DNA from 4 places in the Streptomyces sp. 1331.2 genome. Region 3 is predicted to be linked to each of the others. Evidence: riboswitches for the same ligand, from Rfam matches in the RefSeq annotation. Region 3 holds a riboswitch; each other region holds the start of a gene.
What was found. A riboswitch is a leader RNA that binds a small molecule or an ion and turns the genes downstream of it on or off. The one in region 3 is predicted to bind cyclic di-AMP.

Region 1: linked by a shared signal. The riboswitch ahead of CRP52_RS14220 (M23 family metallopeptidase) and the one ahead of CRP52_RS40355 (transglycosylase family protein) in region 3 are both predicted to bind cyclic di-AMP.
Region 2: linked by a shared signal. The riboswitch ahead of CRP52_RS23765 (C40 family peptidase) and the one ahead of CRP52_RS40355 (transglycosylase family protein) in region 3 are both predicted to bind cyclic di-AMP.
Region 4: linked by a shared signal. The riboswitch ahead of CRP52_RS05225 (glycoside hydrolase family 16 protein) and the one ahead of CRP52_RS40355 (transglycosylase family protein) in region 3 are both predicted to bind cyclic di-AMP.

What each region holds. Positions count from the first base shown of each region.
Region 1 is NZ_OBMJ01000001.1:3,362,837-3,366,531, forward strand. Features, by position in the region: gene CRP52_RS14215 (hypothetical protein) at 1-860, shown strand, start outside; gene CRP52_RS14220 (M23 family metallopeptidase) at 946-1,779, opposite strand; cyclic di-AMP (ydaO/yuaA leader) riboswitch at 1,792-1,950, opposite strand; gene CRP52_RS14225 (YiaA/YiaB family inner membrane protein) at 2,161-2,451, shown strand; gene CRP52_RS14230 (alpha/beta fold hydrolase) at 2,579-3,406, shown strand; gene CRP52_RS14235 (TetR/AcrR family transcriptional regulator) at 3,462-3,695, shown strand, end outside.
Region 2 is NZ_OBMJ01000001.1:5,523,220-5,526,914, reverse strand. Features, by position in the region: gene CRP52_RS23770 (C40 family peptidase) at 1-473, opposite strand, end outside; gene CRP52_RS23765 (C40 family peptidase) at 697-1,818, opposite strand; cyclic di-AMP (ydaO/yuaA leader) riboswitch at 1,829-1,982, opposite strand; gene CRP52_RS23760 (C40 family peptidase) at 2,321-3,358, opposite strand; gene CRP52_RS23755 (NYN domain-containing protein) at 3,558-3,695, opposite strand, start outside.
Region 3 is NZ_OBMJ01000001.1:1,019,955-1,023,649, forward strand. Features, by position in the region: gene CRP52_RS04400 (hypothetical protein) at 151-1,110, shown strand; cyclic di-AMP (ydaO/yuaA leader) riboswitch at 1,553-1,720, shown strand; gene CRP52_RS40355 (transglycosylase family protein) at 1,728-3,005, shown strand; gene CRP52_RS04410 (hypothetical protein) at 3,173-3,373, shown strand; gene CRP52_RS04415 (LacI family DNA-binding transcriptional regulator) at 3,494-3,695, opposite strand, start outside.
Region 4 is NZ_OBMJ01000001.1:1,219,560-1,223,254, forward strand. Features, by position in the region: gene CRP52_RS05220 (hypothetical protein) at 1-443, shown strand, start outside; gene CRP52_RS05225 (glycoside hydrolase family 16 protein) at 498-1,817, opposite strand; cyclic di-AMP (ydaO/yuaA leader) riboswitch at 1,819-1,983, opposite strand; gene CRP52_RS05230 (MoaF-related domain-containing protein) at 2,339-2,668, shown strand; gene CRP52_RS05235 (alpha/beta hydrolase) at 2,691-3,695, opposite strand, start outside.

The DNA of each region.
Region 1 (3,695 bases), 2.3 Mb from region 3:
TGCGGCTCGCCCCGCGCACCAGGGCCGCCGACCTGCTCGCCTGGGCGGCCGAGCAGGACCGCGCGCCGGTGGCCGAGGGCCCCCTGCGCACGGTGCTGGCGCTGCTGGAGCTGGGCGAGGGCAGGATGCACGACGGCTGGCCCGAACTGACCTCGAACGCGGTGGAGCACCTGCTGTACGAGCGGCTCCACCTGTACGTCCAACCGGCGCCCGGGGAGGACCCGCTCGCGTACGGCGACGCCGTCCGGCTGCTGATCGACCACCAGCGGGCCTCCCGGCGGCTCAATGCCAAGCGCCAGGAGCGGCTGCACGCGGAGGCCGAGTGGCAGGGCGAGGTCGCGGCCGGGCTGCTGCGCCGCGCCGACCTGGTGACCTGGCCCCGGCTGTACGCGCTGCTGCTGCACGCGTACGGGGTGGACGTCGCCGACGAGGAGGCGGTGCGGGCCTGGCTGGCCGGCTTCGGCGAGCTGGCGCCGGAGGAGCGGACGGCCGCGTACGAGGCGCTGGTGCCGGCCGGCTGGCTGGACGAGCCGGACGCCGAGGGCTGGGGGCCGGGCCGGCTGCTGTCGGTCGGCATGGCCACCGACGGCGCGCGGCGGCTGCTGGAGCAGGGCCTGATGCGGCGCAGCTACCGCAACCTGGCCGAGCTGACCGCGCAGGGGCGGCCGATGCCGGACGAACTGGCCGGGGACTTCGGGCAGTTCGAGGAGGCGGCGGCCGGGGCGGCGCTCGACCTGTTCGGCGAGTGGACGGTGCCGGGTCTGCCGCGGCTGCTGGTGGAGGAGTTCCCCGAGCTGGCGCCGGAGCCGGGCCGGGAGGAGATCGAGGCGTACCTGGCGCAGCTGCCCGCGGAGGAGTGAGGCGCTGTGGAGAGAGGCGCTGAGGCGGGAGCCCCCGGCCGTACGGCGGTTGCCGGCGGTCGGGGGCTCCCGTGCGTCCCCGGTGTCAGGGGGTGAGGCCGCGCTGTTCGAGCCAGGGCTCGGGGTCGACCGGGGCGCCGCCGCCGGGGCGGACCTCCAGGTGCAGGTGCGGGCCGGTGACGTTGCCGGTCGCGCCGACCTTGCCGATCTGCTGGCCGGAGGCGACCTTGCCGGAGCCCTTGATGATCGAGGAGAGGTGGCAGTACCAGATCTCGGTGCCGTCGGGCAGCGTCTCGACGATCCGGTAGCCGTAGGAGCCGGACCAGCCGGCCGAGGTGATGGTGCCCTGGCCGAGCGCGTAGACCGGGGTGCCGGTGTCGGCGGCGAAGTCCAGGCCGGTGTGCAGGTTGGCCCAGTAGCGGGCGCTCTGGCCGTAGTGGGCGGAGAGCCGGTAGTCCTTCACCGGGAGGGTGAGGGCGGCGGCGGCCTTCGCCTCGGCCTCCTCGGCGGCGCGCTTGGCCTCGGCCTCCTTGGCGGCGGCCTTGGCCTCGGCCTCCTGCGCGGCCTGCACGCGGGCGCTCTCCTCGGCGGCGGTGCGCTGGCTGTCAGCCTGCTGCTGGATGCGGGCGGCGAGCGCGAGGCCGGGGTCGGCGGCGAGGACGACCGGCGCCTCGTCCGGGGCCTCGACGGCGGGGGCGGCGGCCGGGGTGGCGGAGGCGAAGCCGGTGGCGCCGAGGGTGGCCGCGACGGCGGTGACGCCGAGCAGCGGGGAGGCTCCGCGGGCCTGACGCGGCATCCGGTGGCGGTTGGTCTCGGCCTCCGGGCCGTAGGCCTCGGGGCCGTCCGCGCCGGGGTGGTCGAGGAGCTGGGTACCGGCTGCGGGGCCGGCCGGGTGTGCCGGGGTGTGCGTCGACGCCACGGAGGCGCGCTCCTTTCCTTCCTTCGCGCCTACCGGGTTAGCTGACGGGTTCGGAGCAGGAAGGTCTCCTACGGCCGGGCCGGGGCCCCGCCGATTCACCCCAAGGAACGTGGTTCCCCGGCTCCCTGGCCTGCCCGGAGGCCGGCCGGCGGGATTAGGCGACGGCGCACGGTGCCGTCTGGGTACGGCGTTGACAACCGCGCTGCGTTATCAAACGTTAATCCTAGGAGGCTCTGATTCCAAGCCATCCGTCCGGGACCGCTGGGGAGCAGGTGATCAGACGTCAACGAACGACCCCTCAATGCGAGCACTCCACCTGAGCACTCCAGCTGAGTACTCCTACTCATGTGCGACCCGATCCGGCAGCCGCATCCTGACGCCATGAGCCAACCGATGCAGCACCGCACGACGGCCGCGTACTACGTCCAGGCCCTCCTCTCCTTCGCCCTGTCGGGCACCGCCCTCGCCGTGGGGATCGCCTACCTGCCGGTCGACGGCTGGACCCGGGCCTTCCTCGGGATCGGCCTCCTCTACACCGTGACCTCTGCGTTCACGCTGGCGAAGGTGATCCGGGACCGGCACGAGTCGAACGAGATCGTCAACCGGGTCGACCAGGCCCGGCTGGAGAAGTTGCTCAGCGAGCACGACCCGTTCCGGGTCGAGGGAGCCTGAGGCGGGCGAGGGTCCTGGGATTCCGGCTCCGGCGCGCTTGACGGCTAAGGCTATTAGCCTTAGCTTTATGGCTATCGGCAGCACTCGCCGATAGCTCGCAGCAGCGGCGGACCGAGGAGGGCCCACCATGAACGGCACCGGCACCCCGAACACCCAGTACCTCACCGTCCCCGGCGGGCGGATCGCCTTCGACGACACCCGGCAGGGCGACGGCACCCCCGTCGTCCTGCTCCCCGGCATGCTCGACAGCCGGGCCGCGTACCGGCACCTCCGCCCGCTGCTCGTCGCCGCCGGCCACCGGGTCGTCACCATGGACCTGCGCGGCTTCGGCGAGTCCTCCATCACCTGGGACGACTACGGCCCCGCCGCCCTCGCCGACGACGTCCTCGCCCTGCTCGACCACCTCGGCATCGACCGCGCCGTCCTCGTCGGCAGCTCGTACACCGGGGCCACCGTCGTCAAGGCCGCCGGCAACGCGCCCGAACGGGTCGCCGGGATCGCCCTCCTCGACGCCTTCGTCGAGAGCCCGCGGCCGAACGCCCTGATGCGCGGCGTCATGGGGCTGATGGGCGCGGCGATCGTCCACTGGCCGGCCGTCTGGGGCCTCTACCTGCGCCGGATGGCCTTCCCCGGCGCCAAGCCCGCCGACTTCGACGAGTACGTGAACGGGCTGGTCGCCGCACTGCGCACCCCCGGCCGCAAGACCGCCACCCGCGGGTACGTCACCGGGGACTCGGCACCGACCGGCTGGACCGCCGCCGTACGGTGCCCGGCGCTGGTCGTCATGGGCAGCAAGGACCCCGACTTCCCGAAGCCCGAACTCGTCGCCGACCGGCAGGCCGCGGCACTCGACGCGCGAAAGGCGATGATCGAAGGGTCCGGGCACTACCCGATGGCCGACAACCCGCAGGCCACCGCCGACGCCCTGCTGCCCTTCCTCGCCGAGATCGGCTGACCGCCGCGCTCCTGCCCGCCCGACGCCCCACCTTCCCCACGGAGAACCCGAAGCCATGCCCCGCGTAGGACTGACCCCCGACCAGGTCGTCGACCACGCCCTCGCTGTCATCGACGAACAGGGGGCCGACGCCCTCACCCTGGCCGCCGTCGCCGCCCGGGCCGGGGTCGCCACCCCCTCCCTGTACAAGCACGTCAGCGGTGGGCTCGCCGAACTGCGGCGGCTGATAGCCGTCCGGGTCACCGACGAACTGGCCGGCCGGCTCGCCGACGCCGCGGTCGGCCGCAGC
Region 2 (3,695 bases), 4.5 Mb from region 3:
TGGTCGAGCCGGCGCTGGCGGGTCACCAGCTCGTGCAGGGCCTCCTGCTGCCGCTCGGCGGCCTGGCCGAGGGTACGGGCGCGGGCGAGGTAGTCCTCCGGGTCGGGCGAGAGCATCAGCTGGGCGGTCTGGTTCATCCCGCCACCGCGGTACTCGGCCCCGGCGACGGTCGCCAGGTCGCCGCGCAGCTCGTTGAGCTGGTCCTGGGCGACGGCGATCTCGCCCTGCAGGGTCGTGGTCTCGCCCTGGAGCCTGCGCTGGGCCTCCTGCGCGGCGTTGTACTTCTCCGACGCCTGCTCGGCCTCGTCGTAGAGCTGCTCCACCTGCGCCTTGACGTCCTTGCGGTCGGCCGGGTCCGGGGTGCCGGGGGCGGCCTGGGCGCTGCCGCTGGTCGCGACACCCAGCGCGGTGGTGGCGGCCGCCGTCAGCACCAGCGCACGGGCGAGCAGTTGGGAACGGCGGTGCACGGGCATGGCGGCAGCAGCTCCAATCCTGCGGTTCGGCCCCGCCGCCGCACTGCGGGCGGCCGTCGAGCGGGAGTCCGGTGGCAGACGTTAGCGAGTCCGGGCAAGCGAGTCCAAACCCCTCCCGACCCGAATATTTGACCCGTAATCGGACATCGGCCCGAACCGCGGACAAAGCCGCAGGCCCGGCCTTCCCTGACGGAAGACCGGGCCTGGCGGCGTCGGGCGGGAGTCAGACCCGCACGATGGAGGTCAGCGGCATGTTGGTGACGGCCTCGTAGCGGACGCTGGCACCCGGCTTGGGCGCGTGCAGCACCTGGCCGTTGCCCGCGTAGATGCCGACGTGGTGGGCGTCGCTGTAGAAGATCAGCAGGTCGCCGGGCTGGGCCTGGGACAGGTCGGTGCCGATCCGGGTGCCGGCGTTGGCCTGCTCCTGCGAGGTGCGCGGCAGCGAGACGCCGACCTGGTTGAACGACCAGACCATCAGACCGGAGCAGTCGAAGGAGCCCGGGCCCACGGCGCCGTAGACGTACGGGCTGCCGATCTTCGAGGCGGCGACGGACAGTGCAGCGGCACCGCGGGAGCTGCCGGGCGCGGCCGGCTTGACGACCGGCGAGGCCGGGCTCGTGGCGATGTCGCCGCGGCTGTTGTCGCGCGAGGCGCGGTCCGCGGCCTGCTGCTGGGCCTTGGCGGCGTCGGCCTGGGCCTTGGCGTCCGCGGCGGCCTTGTCCTCGGCCGCCTTCAGCGCCGCGCGCTCCTGGTCGGTGAGGGTGTTGAGCAGGGCCTGGGCGGCGTTCAGCTTCTTCTGGACCTCGTCCTTGGAGGCCTTCAGCTGCTGGGTGGTGGACTCCAGCTCGGCGAGCTTGCCCTGGGCCTCGGTGCGGTCCTGGTCCAGCTTGCGCTGCTGCTCCTGGAGCTGCTTCAGCTGATTCCTCTGGGTGTCACCGGCCTGGTTCAGCGCACCGGCCTGGTTGAGGAAGTTGTCCGGGCTGGAGGAGAACATCAGCTGGACGGTCGGGGATATGCCGCCGTTGCGGTACTGCTCCCCGGCGATCTCGGCGAGGCCGCCCTGCAGATCGGTCACCTGGGCCTGCTGGCGGGCCACCTGGTCCTGCAGACCGGAGACCTGCTTCTCCAGCGTCTGCTGCTTCTCCTGGGCGGCGTTGTACTGCTCGGTCGCCACCTCGGCCTGCTCGTTGAGCTGGTCGACCTGCTCCTTGACCTGGTCCTTGGTCGGCTGCGGGTCGGCGTGCGCGCCGGACTGCGCGGAGAGGGCGACGGCTGCGGCGGCGACACCGGTCAGGATCGAGACCCGGGCACGGCCTGCTGGCTTGGGACGACGATGGGACGCCACGAAGGCGGACTCCTTCTTCCTGCGTCCGCCTACCGGGTGAGCTGACGGGTTCGGGCCGGAAGCATGCCCTACGACGCCTCACGGCCGTTCTACCGGCCGACCTGGCGCCGATTCACCCCGGAGGAACGTGGTTCCCCGGCTCCGCTCCGCAGCGCCCCCGACCACTGGGCTCCCCTGTCGGGCAGTCGCTTCGACCTGCCCCGCTGCCTCGCGAACTCGGCGGTAACCACCGCCGCCACCCGGGCTGGGTGATCGACAGTGCGGTGGTTCGGGGCACGACCCTAGTAACTGAACCGTGATCGGTTCAAATCCTTGTCAGAAAAAAGACGGAAGATTACCCAAGTTCTCTTGTGAAAATGACCGATGGTGATCGCTGCCGTACGCAAGGCTGATCAGGTCTCACCAGTCGGTCGCAAAACGACGGAAAGCCGCGCGCCACCCCCGACCGGAGGTGGCGCGGATCACAGGGCCGAAACCCGGGCCCCTTCGGCGTGTCGGGCCGTCAGACCCGGCGGATCGTGTTGATCGGCATCGCGTCGGCCTTCATCACCTTCACCACGTCACCGGTGTGCGGCGCGTGGACCACCATGCCGTTGCCGATGTACATCCCGACGTGGTGCATGTCGCCGCCGTAGACGACCAGGTCGCCCGGCTGCGCCGCGGCCAGCCCGGGCACGGCGGTGCCGTAGTGGCCCTGCTCCTGCGAGGTGCGCGGCAGCGAGACGCCGGCCTGCCCGTACGCCCAGACCATCAGGCCCGAGCAGTCGAAGGTGGTGGACCCGGTGGCGCCCCACACGTACGCGGAGCCCTGCTTGCTCATCGCCTTGGACACCGCGACGGCCGCGTAACCGCTGGCCGGCGGCAGGCTGCTGAGGTCGACCCGGTCGCTGCCGCGCGAGGCGCGGTCGTCCTGCGCCTGCTGCGCCTTCAGCGCCGCGCGCTCGGCGGAGCTGAGCGAGTTCAGCAGGTCCTGGGCGGCCTTCAGCTTGGTGTTGACGTCCGACTTGGCCTGGTTCAGGTCCTTGGTGGTGGAGTCCAGCGAGGCCAGCACCGCGGCCGCCTCGGCCTTCTCCTGGTCCAGCCGGCGCTGCTGCTCCAACAGCCCCTTGAGCGCCTCGGCCTGGGTGGTGCTGGCCTGCTGGACGGTGGAGGCCTTCTCCAGGTAGCCGGACGGGTCGGAGGAGAGCATCAGCTGGACGGACGGGTCGATGCCGCCGGTGCGGTACTGCTCGCCCGCCACCTCGGCCAGGCCGCCCTGCAGCTGGGTCATCTGCTCCTGGCTGCGGGCCACCTGGTCCTGCAGCTGGTCGGCCTGCTTGCGCAGCTGGTCGGCCCGCTCCTTGGCGCCGTTGTACTTCTCCGCCGCCTGCTCCTGCTCCTGCTGGAGCTGGTCGATCTGCGCCTTGACGTCCGTCGTGTTCGGCTGCGGCGCGGCGTGCGCGGCCACCTGGGCGGAGAGCGCGACCGCGGTCGCAGCCGCAGCAGTGAGCACGGAGACTCGCGCGCGGCTCGGCTGCTTGGGACGGCGGTGGGAGGCCAAGGGCCCGGCTCCTTCTTCCATCGGACTCACCCGATCGGACGAGATTCCGGAAAATAGGTTTGACGCCAGACCCTAGTGAAGATCTAACCGATTTGCCACTCCCCCAAAGGCGTGAAGTCCGTTTCCCACACTGACTTCACCGGAAGCGCACACCGTCGCGAAACCCGCACCGACCAGCCGTCATGCCGCCCGACCGAGGTCAGGGCCGGGCCAGCCGGTTCAGCAGCAGCACCGAGGCCACCGGGCGCGCGCCCGCCTTCCGCACGCCCTCCGCGACCTCCCGGTCGGTGGAGACCACCACCACCGGACGGCCCTGCGGCTCGGCCCGCACCAGACG
Region 3 (3,695 bases):
GTTGGGCGAAGAATGTCCGGATTGTAGGCAAACCACCCGGACCGGCACGGGCAACGCGCCGGGTCCGTACCGGGTCCGCGCCGCCTCCACGCGAAACCCGCACGGCAGCCGACTGCAGGCCTGACGGGCCGATGTCCTACGATCTCCGGCATGAGCACCGCAGCCATCCCGGGCGCGCCACTGCCCGTCCGCACTCCAGGCTCCCGTGCGCGGGGGCGCCACCGTCGTCCCGAGCGCCCCGAGATCCCCGCCGACGCCCCGGCCCTGGTGCTCGCCGTACCCGCGACCGCCGGGCCCGAGTCCCGCTCGGTCGTCGAGGAGCTGCTGTCGGTCGTCCGCAGCGAGCAGAACGGCATCCGGGCGACGGTCGGCTACCTCCCCGGCGGCACCGCCGAGGGCGAGCGCGGCGACGACCGCACCGTCGCCGAACTCCTGGCGACGGCCGCCGAGGCCGGGCTGCCGATGCCCGTCCTGGTGCCGCTGGTACCCGGTCCGCACGGCTTCCTGCCCGAACTCCACGCACTCGCCGCCGAATACGGCGCGCAGGTCACCGACGCGCTGGGCCCGCACCCGCTGCTCGCCGAGGCCGTCCACGTGCGGCTCTCCGAGGCCGGGCTGGCCCGCGCCGACCGGGCCCGGCTGTTCGCCATCGCGACCGCCGCGGACGGCGTGGTCCTGACCACCGCCGGCGGCGAGGACGCCGCCGCCGCGGCCGGCATCACCGGCGTGCTGCTGGCGGCCCGGCTGGCCGTCCCGGTCGTGGCCGCGGCCCTCGACGTGCCCGGCTCGGTGGCCGCGGCCGTCGACCACCTCAAGGAGACCGGCTCGCAGCGCCCCGCGCTGGCCCCCCTGGTGATCGGACCGGAGGCCGACTCCGAGCTGCTCGCCACGGCCGCCGAGGAGACCGGCTGCCCGTCGGCCGCGCCGCTGGGCGCGTACCCGGCCGTCGGCCAGCTGATCGCCTCCACCTACCTGGCCGCGCTGCCCGTGCCGTCCGCGGAGGAGCTCGCGCGGGCCGAGGCTGAGGCCGCGGCCGCCGCCGAGGCCGAGGGCACCGTGGAGGGCGCTCGCGGCGCCCACGCGGCCGGCCGGGAGTCGTTCGAGCGGTAATGGACACCGCGCGCCCGCCGGTGCGCACGAAGGGCCTGGAGCGGCTTCCGTTCCGGGCCCTTCGCTTTGCTCCCCTTGTTCCGTACGGGAGTTAAGAAGGCAATAAAGAGGAATGTCCGATCTGGTGTCATTTGCAGGTAATTGCTCTGCGGCCCCTCAGGCGCTCGAATCACCTCCCCTCCCCCGGCTCGACGCATGCGCCGTTCCGCGCTTCGACGCGCCGTCACACTCTTCCTGAGGCGGAGACAGTTGTGCATATCCGCAACGATATTGCCGAAAAACGATCATTTCCGATCATGAAATCCCGTCGTTTTGGTGATTCCCGCTAAACCGTGATGAGGGTCACAGGTGTTTGCAGTTTGAACTTAAGTCTGCTTAACGTGCTCCCCGTTCGTGACCACACGGACCCAGTTCATCCGCAACGCCGAGTCCTGCCGTCGGGTGTCTGGTAGCGCGAAAACGCACCACGGCAGGAGCGGGGGACCCACAGGTAAGTCGCCCCGGACCGCTCTCCGGAACGGTCCAGGGCTAGGGGTGAAGCCGCGCATGCGCGGCCGGGCAACTCCAGCCCGAATCCGACAGCTCACCTCGCAGGCGTGGGAGAGGACTGCGTCTTCATGCTTCCCACCAACGGCACCCGTCTGTCCGGCCGCACCCGCCGCGTGATCGCCGCCATCGGCGTCGCGGGCGTCGGCCTCACCGTCCCCTGCCTCGTGTCGGGCAACGCCTCCGCCGCCTCCGTCGCCACCTGGGACAAGGTCGCCCAGTGCGAGAGCAGCGGCAACTGGAGCATCAACACCGGCAACGGCTTCTACGGCGGCCTCCAGTTCACCTCCAGCACCTGGGCGGCCTTCGGCGGCACCGCGTACGCCCCGCAGGCCAACCAGGCCACCAAGGACCAGCAGATCGCCGTCGCCGAGAAGGTCCTCGCCTCGCAGGGCCCGGGCGCCTGGCCCGTCTGCTCGGTCCAGGCCGGCCTGACCAAGGGCGGCGCCCCGGCCGCCGTCGACACCTCGGCCGCCGCCAAGCCGGCCGCTCCGGCCGCTCCGGCCGCTCCGGCCGCGAAGCCGACCCAGGCCCCGGCCGCGAAGCCCGCCAAGCCGGCCGCGCCCGCCCAGGACGACGCCCAGGCCACCACGGACTCCGCCGCCGGCAACTGGGCCCAGAAGCACCAGCAGCAGGCCCAGAGCGACGACTACACCGTGGTCGCGGGCGACTGGCTGTCCTCGATCGCCGACAAGCACAACGTCCAGGGCGGCTGGCAGCGGCTCTACGAGCTCAACCGCGCCACCCTGGCCGACGGCCCGGACACCATCTACCCGGGCCAGCACCTGTCCTTCGGCGACCGTGGCCAGGCCCAGCCGTCGGCCTCGGCCGACCAGTCCTCCTCGGCCACCTCCGGTTCGGAGTTCAGCTGGTTCAACCGCTCGCAGAAGTCGGGTCAGTCCGCGAACGGCGGTTCCGTGAACGCCAAGCCGGCCGCGCAGACCCAGACCCCGGCCGCCAAGCCGGCCGCCCCGGCGCAGACCGCCACCGGCAGCATGGCCGCCGCGGTCTCCTTCGCCGAGTCCAAGGTCGGCCAGGCCTACGTCTACGGCGGCACCGGTAACGGCGGCTGGGACTGCTCCGGCCTGACCCAGGCCGCGCTGCGCGCCGCGGGCGTCTCCATCCCGCGCGTCGCCGCCGACCAGGCCGCTGCCAGCACCCACGTCTCGCTGGACAGCCTGCAGCCGGGCGACCTGCTGTTCTGGTCCAACAACGGCCAGGACTCGGGCGTCTACCACGTCGCCATCTACGTCGGCGGCGGCAAGTACGTCGAGGCCGCCAACCCGAGCGCGGGCGTCCGCGAGCAGACCATCGCCAACTGGGCGCCGGACTTCGCCGGCCGCGTCTGAGGACGGTGAGCGGCTGACGGCTGACCGCCGACCGCCGACCGCTGAGCGCCGACCGCCCACACCCCCGGGGAGAGTCCGACCACTCTCCCCGGGGGTTCCGGCGTATCCCGTGGTCAAACCCGGCTCCCAGCGGGCATGCTGCTGCTTCGCACCCGAGGAGGAGTCACATGGCCCAGGTCACCGTCACGCTCGACGCGAACCTAGCGATCGACGCGATGATGCTCTCCGGCACCAAGAGCCCGCAGGACGCCGTCGAGCTGATCCTGCGGGACTACCTGGCCCGCGGCCGCCGCACCGAGAGCCGTACCGGCGAAGCCGCCGACGGCCACCGCCTCACCGCCGACCGCCTGACCGCCCAGGAGGGCTGAACCGACGCACGCCGAAGGGCCCCGGAGCGCAACTGCCCTCCGGGGCCCTTCACTTGGGCCCTGCCCCCGGTCGTCGGCAGGCCGCACACCCGCCTCCGACCGGACCTCCCGACCGGCGGCTCAGCGCGCGCAGGCCCCGGTGGACCCGCGCATCACCAGCTCCGGCTGGAACATGAACTCGCCGCGCTGGGCGGCGTTCCCGCCGACCTCCTCCAGCAGCGCATCCACCGCCGCCGTGGCCATCGCCTCGACCGGCTGCCGGATCGTGGTCAACGGCGGCTCGGTGAAGGCGATCAGCGGCGAGTCGTCGAAGCCGACCACC
Region 4 (3,695 bases), 200 kb from region 3:
TGGCCGGGGCGTCCACCCTGCCCGTCGTGGTCGCCGCGCCGTCCCGCTCCGACCTGGAAGTGGTCCGGCTGGACCCGGACCCGGCGCCGCCCGGCGGCTCCACCACTGTCCACGCCTTCGTCGCCAACCGGGGCCCGGACACCACCGCCTCCCCGTTCACGGTCGTGGTCACCCTGCCGAAGGGCGTCTCCGCCGAGGGCCCGTACTTCCCCCAGGACTGCCAGGTCGTGGCGCGCGGCCGGCAGGTGCGCTGCGCGTTCGGGGCCGGGCTGCCGCCGCTGGAGAGCGCGACCGCCCTCGTCCCGCTCCGGCTCTCCCCCGACCTGCAGCTCGGCCCCCTCCCCGGCGGCTCGGTCGCGGTGCACAGCGCGGACGACCGGGACGAGAGCAACAACCGGCAGCCGTTCGACGTCAGGGTCGTCGAGCCGACTGCCGGTTCCTGAGAGCGGCTGGGCCCCGGGCCACGAGGGCCCGGGGGCTTGCCGGACCGCGTTCGGTCAGCGGTAGACGCGGACGTAGTCGGCGGCCATGGTGATCGGGGCGGTCCCCTGCGGAGCCGGGTGGTACTGCCCCGCGCACACCGAGAGGTTGAGGATCAGGTACGCCGACCAGGTGGCGCCGACGCCCTTGCCGTCCGAGAAGACCTTGACGCCGTTGACGTACCAGTCCACCGAGGTGGCGCCGTAGTAGGTACCGATGGTCACCCACTGGTCCTTCGCGATGGCGCTCGCGTCGGTGTAGTACTTCGGGTTGCCGGGGTTGACGTGGTTGGTCAGCTCCAGCAGGTTCGGGTTGTCGGGGTGGTACTCGAAGGAGTCGATCTCCCCGTTGCCGTTCTTCCAGGTCCACAGGGCCGGCCAGGCGCCGCTGCCGGCGGGCAGCTTGACCCGGGTCTCGGCGTAGTCGCCGGTCTTGACCTGGAAGCCCTCGCTGGAGCCCTCGGTGGTCAGGAATCCGGTGTTCCAGGACTGCTTGCCGTTCTCCAGGGCCGGGCCGCCGGAGGTGGCGGTGAAGGTGGCGACCCCGTTGGCGACGCTGACGTTGTTCTTGTTCAGCCAGTCCAGCTTGTTGTCGTCCGGGTTGTGGTTGCCGTACTTGTACGCGGTGCTCTTGTCGCCGACCCAGCGCTGGCCCCAGCTGATCGGGCTGGTGAACTCGTCGGACCAGGTCAGCGACTTGCCGGCGACCGGGGAGGACGGCGCCGGGGTGGTCGGGGCAGCCGTGGCGCTCGGGGTCGGCGTCGCGCTCGGGGTCGGCGTCGCGCTCGGGGTCGACGTGGCGCTGGGGGTGGCGGTCGGCGTGCTGGTCGGCGTGGCCGTCGGGGACGGGGTCGGCGTGGCCGTCCCGGAGGCCGAGACCACCAGCTGCTGCGCCGGCAGGTTGTGCCAGGCGCCGCCGAGGTCCTGCCAGAAGCCGAACTGGCTGTACGTCCCGGCGGGCAGGGTGCGCGCACCGCTGGTGAAGTTCACCCCGCTCGGGCAGATCTGCACGTTGGAGGCGTTGCCGGGGAAGTCCAGGTTGGTGCCGCGCGCGTCGCGCACACCCACGCCCACGGTCTTCGCGGTGAAGCACGCCGAGGAGTGCAGACCGAGCGAGGCGGTGGTGGCCTGGCCCGCGACCATGGTGGCGGGGCCGAGGCGGTCCTGGGTGACGGTCGGCGCGGTGGCCGCCTGGGCGCCGGTGACGGACGGCAGTCCGAACAGGCCGGAGCCACCGATGGCGAGCGCGCCGGTCGCGGCGAGGGCGGCGTTGCGGCCGCGGTGGGAGGGGCGGGCGTGGCGCGGCGCACGACGCCGGGCAGCGGCAGGCTGGGGCATGGGGTGACCTCTGCGACGCCTGCGAGGTTAGCTGTCGGGTTCGGGCTGCAGTTGGCCCGGCCGTCTGTGGAGCGGCTTCACCCCTAGCCACGGCCGTACGAGGAACGCACGGACCGGGCGCCGACCTTGGTTCCCCCGCTCCTGTCCGCTCCGGTGCTCGGTGACCCGCCGGCGGGTGGACAGGACTCGGCGTCCCGGCGGCGGGGTCCGCGTGGGCGGACGACCGTTGCAGGCTAGGCAGGCCGTACGTGAACGGACAACTCCCTCGGGCCGGTTGTCGTGCAGCTCACAGTGGTGTCGATCAACGACACTGTGTGGCGGGCGAGTTGATCAAGTCCCGCGGCCGGGGCGCGGCGCCGGTGGTCTCGTCGAGGCCGCCGGGGGTGTCGGCCGGACGCGGCGGTGGCGGACCGTACCGTGGCAAAGATCTGACCGAGTGCACCCGGTCGGATAAATTGGAGGCCGGAGATCTTCCGCAGTGCACAAGAGCACCGAACCCGGAAACGAGGAGCCGCCCCACCATGACCGCGTCCCTGCCCGCCTTCGCCGGCCGCACCTACCTCTTCCGGGCCGACAACGGCGCGGCCTTCCGCAACACCTACTCGGCCGACGGCACCCGGCTGCGCTGGGAGGGCCTCGGCGAGTCCGCGGGCCAGTGGGAGGACGTACGGCTGCACGTCGCCGAGGTCGCGCCGAAGGTCTACTTCGTCAGCTGGACGGAGCAGAGCGGGATCACCGTCAGCCATGTGATGGACCTCGACAAGCTGACGGTGCGCGCCTTCTGGACCTTCGAGGGCGAGGGCGGCCGGGTCGGCGAGCTGCACGCCGGGACGCTGGAGCAGGTGGCCTGAGCCTGAAACGGCCCGAGGACGCTCAGACGGTCTGGTTCGGCACCTTGAGGTGCTGGGAGAGCCACTCCAGCGAGGACGGCAGCAGCGCGCTCCACGTCTCGAAGTTGTGGCCGCCGTTCTCCAGCATGCTGTACGAGACCTTCATCGGGCTCTGCACCGCGTCGACGAAGGCCTCGGTCTCCTGGCGGTAGCTGCCGTCGCCCTTCTTCGTGCCGGCCAGCAGCACGGACACCTTCGGCTGCGGCAGGTTCTTCAGCCGCCACATCAGGTTGGCCTCGTCGCGGCGCTGCTTGCTGCCGCCGAACAGGTCGCCGGTGGTCGGGTCGTCGGCGGCGTCGTAGTAGGCGGAGAGGGCGACGGCGGTCGGGAAGACGTCCGGGTGGCGCATGGCCAGCTTGAGCGCGCAGTAGCCGCCCGTCGAGTTGCCCATGAAGGCCCAGGCCTGCGGATCGGACGAGACCCGGAAGCTGGCCTGGATCGCCGAGGGCACGTCCTTGGTGAAGTACGTGTCCGACTGCGGGCCGTTGGGGATGTCCTCGCACTCGGTGTCCTGCGGCAGGGCGGGCGAGGGACGCACCAGGACCATGACGGTCGGCTGCATCCGGCCCTCCTGCAGCAGCTTGAGCGCCGCGCCGGGGTAGTTGAAGCGGGTGATCAGGTTCTCGGCGATTCCTGGGAATCCGGTGCTCACGATCACGGCCGGGAACTGCTTCTGTGCGTACTCCGGCTGGAAGTACTGCGGGGGCAGGTAGACGTAGCCCTCGGTGGACAGCCGGCTGACCGCGCCGTCGATCCGGACCTTGCGGATCTCACCGGACTGGCCCGGCTCGCGGCCCATCGCGCCGCCACCCTTGACCGAGGCGTGGCCGATCGTCTCCACCAGCAGGCGGCCGGAGGCGTCCGCCTTGTTGTGGATCACCACCGGGCCGGTGTCACCGGTGCCCAGCAGGTCGCCCCAACTGCTGTAGAAGGCGAAGTAGTTGTTCGCGACGAGGCCGAGCGCGGCGAGCACCGCCAGCTGGGTGGC